Ruminococcus albus AD2013: one gene and its partner. The main gene of each other region encodes a partner of the protein of the gene in region 2 in a complex. Links are inferred from orthologs where the notes say so. Each region holds a gene or a part of one and is shown on either strand. Other genes may lie near its edges. The genes, in order: uvrB and N773_RS0105560.

Region 1 (3,259 bases), 1.1 Mb from region 2 along the record:
ATAAACATCTGCTTCACTTTTTTACGCGCAAGCATATACAGGCAGACTACCGCGGTGAAGATCCCGCAGATTATCGCCATGGTGTAATTCGTGAAAAACAGCAGGAACGCTGTCACTGCCATGGGCGGAGCATATTTTTTAAGGTCGAAGCCTTTCTCCTTATCAAAACTCTTAAAAAGCTTAGCGCTGAAATAGTAGTACATGGTTATTAACATAGTCATGAAGCAGTACTGCCTCAAAAACAGCACAGTGGAAAGCGCCCCTGTGCCTGCACCGTAAAGCAGACAGACTGTCAGGGCTAAGGTATCCTTATCTGTGTACAGCTTTGTCAGTTTAAACAGGAATATCTGTATGAATACCATGCTGACAAGGTTTATGGAAAAAGCATACCACAAAGAAAACTTTCCAGGGAAGAACGAGCATATAGTGTGAAGTATCGCATAATAAAGCGGAGGGTGATGATCCAGAACCTGATTGTGGTACACCGAGTCATAAGTGAAGCGTTCGTCTTCCTGAACCGTAACATAATCGTTCATCACTTTGCCGTCTATCCACTTGTTAGTTATGTCCGAGCCCTCATAACCGCCGTCGTATTCATCCTGATATATTCCGTCAGGCAGGTATATGAATGGTCTGTAATAACTGTTTGATAGTCCATAGCTCCATACCTCATCTGAGTGTGTACCCTGTTTTTCATATGCGAACACATAGCATGAATATATCAGCTGGATAATTATCATCACGGCGAGTACTATATGCGCCCTGTGCTTTTTAAGAAAACTCTTTTCGTCTTTATCCATCGCTAAACCTCCATGGATCACTTCTTCTCCCCCTTAAGCTCAGCTATCCTGTCACGCAGGAATGCTGCGTGCTCAAATTCAAGAAGCTTCGCAGCTTCTTTCATCTCGCGGGTCAGCTTGTCTATAAGCTTCTGCTGTTCTGCCTTTGAAAGCTTCACAGCCTGTCTTGCAGAATACTCCGCTTCTTCCTTGGTGGATATCTCTATGACATCTCTTATATCCTTGACTATGGTCTTGGGAACTATGCCGTGTTCCTCATTGTATTTTTCCTGTATAGCACGTCGTCTTTCCGTTTCGCGGATAGCCTTCTCCATAGAGCGCGTCACGCTGTCGGCGTACATTATGACCATACCCTCGGAGTTTCTTGCGGCTCTGCCTATGGTCTGGATAAGCGAACTCTCAGAACGCAGGAAACCTTCTTTGTCAGCATCGAGTATCGCCACCAAAGAAACCTCGGGCAGATCGAGACCCTCTCTCAGCAGGTTGATGCCCACCAGCACATCGAATTCACCAAGGCGAAGATCGCGTATTATCTCCATACGTTCAATTGTATCTATATCGTGGTGCATATAGCGCACCTTAACATCAAAGCCCTTGAGATAAGCGGTGAGGTCTTCAGCCATCTTTTTCGTAAGAGTCGTTACAAGAACGCGCTGTTTCTTGTCGATGCGCTTGTTTATCTCGCTGAGTAGATCTTCTATCTGTCCATCGGAGGGTCTTACGGATATCAGCGGGTCAAGAAGTCCCGTAGGTCTAATTACCTGTTCGACTATCTGTGCGCTCTTTTCCTTTTCGATATCTCCCGGAGTAGCAGATACGAATATCGCCTGATTTATACGCTCGTAGAACTCATCGAAACGCAAAGGACGGTTATCCATGGCAGAGGGCAGACGGAAACCGTAATCAACAAGAGTCTGCTTACGCGCCCTGTCTCCTGCGAACATACCCCTTACCTGTGGAAGTGATACATGGGATTCATCCACCATCAGCAGGAAATCATCGGGCATGAAGTCAAAGAGAGTAAAAGGCACAGCCCCCGGCGAGCGCCTTGCAAGCACTCTCGAATAGTTCTCGATACCGCTGCAAAAGCCTATTTCTTCCAGCATCTCCATATCGTAGTTGGTCCTCTGCTGTATGCGCTGTGCTTCTATCAGCATACCTCTGTCCTCGAAGTATTTTACACGCTCTGCAAGTTCTTCCTTTATCTCATCTATCGCGTCCAGCATCTTCTCACGTCCGACGATATAATGCGACGCAGGGAAAACAGCAGCGTGTTCAAGGTGAGAAAGCACCTCGCCTGTCAACACGTTCACTTCGCTGATACGGTCTATCTCATCACCGAAAAATTCCACCCTCAGCGCTTTGTCGGTGGAGTCTGCGGGAAATATCTCCACTACGTCACCCCTTACACGGAACTTGTTTCTGACAAAATTTATATCGTTGCGTTCATACTGTATCTTCACAAGCTGGGCGATAAGCTCATCACGGGATTTTTCAGCACCCCTGCGTATGCTTACCACCATGGACTTATACTCCGAGGGGTCGCCCAGTGAATATATGCAGGAAACGCTGGCAACTATGATGACATCGCGTCTTTCGGTTATGGCTGTGGTGGCGGAATGACGCAGTTTGTCTATCTCGTCATTTATCGAGCTGTCCTTTTCAATGTACACATCTGTACTCGGCACATAAGCTTCAGGCTGATAGTAGTCATAGTAGCTGACAAAGTACTCCACCGCGTTGTTGGGAAAGAATTCCTTGAACTCCGAACACAGCTGTGCCGCTAGTATCTTGTTATGTGCAAGCACCAGTGTGGGACGGTTCAGCCTTTCTATCACATTAGCCATGGTAAAGGTCTTGCCTGAACCCGTAACGCCCAGAAGCGTCTGTTCTTTCATGCCCGATTCTACGCCCCTTACAAGAGCGTCCACAGCTTCGGGCTGGTCACCCGAGAGCTTATAATCCGATACCAGCTGAAATCTATCCATTTTAGCCCGACCTCCCTGCCGAAAAATCACTGAAATAATATGCGAACAATCGTTTACTATTATACATCGTAAGGCGGTCTGTGTCAAGAGATTTTTCGTTAATTATCGGCATTTCCAAAGACTTCATACCTGCCGAAAACAAAAGGAGACAGCCGCACCCGATGGTACAGCTGTCCTTAGCATACATTTATCAAATCTGAAAAATCAAACCAATGGCTTCTTTTTCATCTGTCCCGCATTTCTTGGGAATTTTGCCGGGGTAGGTTCCAGTTTCCTTATAAGGATAAGAGTTCTGCCGTCACCGCCGGGGAGGGTGTATTCCACCACTTTCTCGGTCTTGCCACCCAGAAGCTTTATTGCAGGCTTCGCCTTTTCCAGTTCTTCACTGCCGCTGCTTCCTTTGAGAGATACGAACAGTCCCCCGACCTTTACAAAAGGCAGACAGTACTCGCACAGGTCGGTCAAATTAGC
Region 2 (3,346 bases):
TCACGATGAGGATAGGTTATCTGCAAAGCAGCTTATGGAACAGGCCGATGAAGAAAAGTACACTATTATAATAGATCATCAGCCCAGAGATTATTATGCTGAAGCTGCCGCAGGTGCTGACCTTGTGCTTTCGGGGCACACCCATGGCGGGCACATTTTCCCCTCGGGATTTGTGGGGCTGGCTATGGGTTTCAATGATAGGGTCTACGGCAAGGAAGTACGTGGTGATACTACATTTATCGTTACATCTGGTATTTCAGGCTGGGCTATACCTTTTAAAACAGGGTGTATCTCGGAGTATGTTATCATTGATATCTATGACAGGTAAAGTATTATATCTTGATAGAAACCAGCCCGCGGGTTATTATCCGCGGGCTGTGATCATATCTTTTTAGGTTTTGCAAAATTAGCGAATATCTTTTTGGTGCCGACCTTCTCAAAGGCTATCTCCAGCATGGTATCGCCTGCCATTGGTGTAACACCGACTATCGTGCCTTCGCCGAACTTTTTGTGAAGGACTCTCTCTCCTACGCTGTAAGTCTCGGCGGGTTCACTTGATTTAGCTTTTGCCGAGTTATACATCGCCATCTGTCTGCCAAGGGAGATATTATCCGAAGGGCGTCCCATTGGCTTAGTGTCAAGCTTAGGTACTTGCTTGTCGATGTTCTCAGCGGGAAGTTCTTTGATGAACTGAGATTCGCGGTTGTACTGGGTACTGCCGTAGATCATACGCTCACCTGCGTATACAAGATGGAGCTGTTCCTTGGCACGGGTTATTGCCACATAGGCAAGGCGGCGTTCCTCTTCAAGTTCAGATTCGGAATCTCTGCTTCGGCTTGACGGAAATACGTTGTCCTCCATGCCTGCCACAAATACAACAGGAAACTCCAATCCCTTTGCGGCGTGCATTGTCATCAGTGCTACATAATCGCCTGTTTCGTCAAGGGTGTCTATATCGGTATAGAGTGCGACTTCTTCAAGGAAACCGTCAAGAGAAGGGTCTTCCGCATCTTCTTCGTATTTTGCCATTGTGGATTTAAGCTCGGCAATATTTTCAAGACGCATCTCACCCTCAACGCCCTGTTGTTTCATCAGTGCGCCGTAACCTGTTTTTTCAACGACTGCATCAAGCAGGTCGGGCAGCGTCACCGCTTCGGAAAGTTCGGTCAGATCATCTATCATGAATGCAAATTCTGTCAGTGCTTTGGATTTTTTTGCTAGCGGAACATATTCGGTAGAATGTTCCATTACGTAGATAGGATCTTCACCCAGGTCGGAGGATACCTGCAAAACTGTCCGTACAGTCGCATCGCCCATTCCGCGCTTGGGTTCGTTGATGATCCTCTGGAGCCTGAAAGTATCGGCGTGATTTGCGATGATTCCCAGATATGCAAGGATATCCTTTATCTCTTTGCGCTCATAGAATTTCAGTCCGCCGAAGATCTTATAAGGTATGCTTGCCTTTATCATTGCCTGTTCAAGGGCGTTTGACTGGGCATTCATTCGATATAGGACGGCGTGGTCGCCCCAGCGTCTACCGTTATCGTTGTTTTCTGTTATCGTCCTTGCGATATAGGAAGCTTCGTCACGCTCGTTCATAGACTTATGTACAATGACTTTTTCTCCGTCGCCGCAGTCTGTCCAGAGATTTTTGCCCTTTCTGCCAACATTATTGCTGATGAGCTTGTTGGCGCAGGTAAGTATATTCTGGGTGGAACGGTAGTTCTGTTCAAGCTTGATAACATCATCTGCTGTACAGCCGAATTCTTCCTCGAAATTCAGGATATTTTCGATAGTCGCACCGCGGAAACGGTAGATACTCTGGTCATCATCACCTACAACGCATATATTCCCGAACTTTTGTGAAAGCAGAGAGACCAGCCTGAACTGAACACGGTTGGTATCCTGATATTCGTCTACCATTATATATTTATACAAATTCTGGTAATGGTCGAGTACATCGGGGCAATTTTCAAACAACGTCACAGTATGGCAGATTATGTCATCGAAATCCATGGCATTGTTGGCAAGAAGTTCCTGCTGATACTTTTTGTATACCTTAGCCACCGAGCTTTTGAAATAGTCACCAACAGCATCTTTTGAAAATTCCTCGGGAGTAATCATTGAGTCCTTTGCGTGAGATATCTCGCTCATGATAGTTTTCACGGGGAACATTTTTTCATCTATATCAAGTGATCTCATAGCGGCTTTTATAACGCGCTTTGAGTCGTCTGTATCGTATATGGCAAAGCTTGAAGTGAAGCCGATATTCGCACACTCACGCCTTAGAATACGTACACAAGCCGAATGGAAAGTTGCGGCAACTATGCCCCTGCCTTCCTCGCCGAGTATTTTTTCGATACGCTCTTTGAGTTCGCCTGCCGCTTTGTTGGTGAAAGTTATTGCCAGGATATTCCAGGGACGAACCTGCCTTGTGCCTATTATTGCGGCGAGACGTTTGCCGTCATCTGTCCTTCCCTCGGCATAATCCTGAATAAATGCGGATTCTTCTTCGGTGAATATCTGCCCTGTGGTGTTGTAAGCGTCACCGAAATGTATCATATTGGCTATCCTGTTGATAAGCACAGTAGTCTTTCCGCTGCCTGCACCAGCAAGTATCAGCAGAGGTCCGTTCACGCGGAACACAGCTTTCTGCTGCATGGGGTTCATTCGGCTGAAAAATCTTTCAAGTGCCTGTTTTTTCAATATATCAATATCTTTCATTTGTATACCTCCGTTATCTCAGACATATATTATAACACATCGGCAGGATTTTGAAAAGGGGGCAAATGAAAATTTTTGGAGCCTGAGTTTTTGAGTACATTTATTTACCCTTATGCAGACTTTAGAGAATATGCACTTGACATTCGGTCAAAAATAGAGTAAAATATAATAAGATATTTTTGTTCGGATACAATCCCGCCTGAAACATGGCGGACTCTGTCGGCGGTTTCGTCTAAACAGTCATCTATCAAGGGGATATCCATTCATCCCAAAACTGCCGCTCATGTCCTTATATAAAATGGGACTGCACTTATTCTAACGGAAAAATCAAATATCGGGCGGGATACGTTTTCCCGCGGGAAAGGAGCTTTTTGCGCTCCTGAAGCAAACGACAGATATTCATTATCGGGCATTAATATTTTCTTGTGCTGGTGTGAAAATATATGTCGTTTACTATGGTGCGCATTTTTGCAGATCATGAATAATAACAATTCTAACAACGGAAAAAGAAAGCCATCAAAACGTTACGTACAAGGTAATGGAAAACTGAGAGGTGTGCCGATAAAACGCGGTGCAGAAAATAAACAGAGCGCAGAACCTTCTCAGGCTAAGCTTCGTCCCA

What was found.
Region 1: the proteins of N773_RS0105560 (region 2) and uvrB are in contact, whole or in part, in a crystal structure (PDB 7EGT), measured with the Thermus thermophilus proteins. The link is inferred for Ruminococcus albus AD2013 from one-to-one orthologs. Residues at the interface, in WP_096412145.1 of Thermus thermophilus: His654, Arg656, Phe657, Gln666, Asp668, Glu669, Lys680, Arg681, Leu682, Ser683, Lys685, Tyr686, Ala687; in WP_096411307.1 of Thermus thermophilus: Glu23, Leu25, Arg26, Asp27, Gly28, Glu29, Arg30, Phe31, Arg55, Glu326, Asp327, Phe328, Glu379, Ser382, Gln383, His398, Gly400, Arg401.

The regions. Positions count from the first base shown.
Region 1 is NZ_JAGS01000001.1:2,361,603-2,364,861, forward strand. What follows is about bases 304-3,229. They hold uvrB (excinuclease ABC subunit UvrB), read right to left. Parts: upstream 2,789-3,229; coding sequence 818-2,788; downstream 304-817. Other genes in these bases: N773_RS0110490 (hypothetical protein), read right to left, coding at 304-800; N773_RS22610 (hypothetical protein), read right to left, coding at 2,790-2,975; rsmG (16S rRNA (guanine(527)-N(7))-methyltransferase RsmG), read right to left, coding at 2,993-3,229. In the rest of the region: more of N773_RS0110490, read right to left, coding at 1-303; more of rsmG, read right to left, coding at 3,230-3,259. UniProt on the Escherichia coli protein: The UvrABC repair system catalyzes the recognition and processing of DNA lesions. A damage recognition complex composed of 2 UvrA and 2 UvrB subunits scans DNA for abnormalities.
Region 2 is NZ_JAGS01000001.1:1,238,469-1,241,814, reverse strand. The notes cover bases 54-3,066. They hold N773_RS0105560 (ATP-dependent helicase), read right to left. Parts: upstream 2,725-3,066; coding sequence 382-2,724; downstream 54-381. Other genes in these bases: N773_RS0105565 (metallophosphoesterase), read left to right, coding at 54-328. Outside these bases: more of N773_RS0105565, read left to right, coding at 1-53; N773_RS0105555 (ribonuclease J), read left to right, coding at 3,202-3,346. UniProt on the Escherichia coli protein: A helicase with DNA-dependent ATPase activity. Unwinds DNA duplexes with 3'-5' polarity. Translocates on single-stranded DNA with 3'-5' polarity. Initiates unwinding more efficiently from a nicked substrate than double-stranded DNA.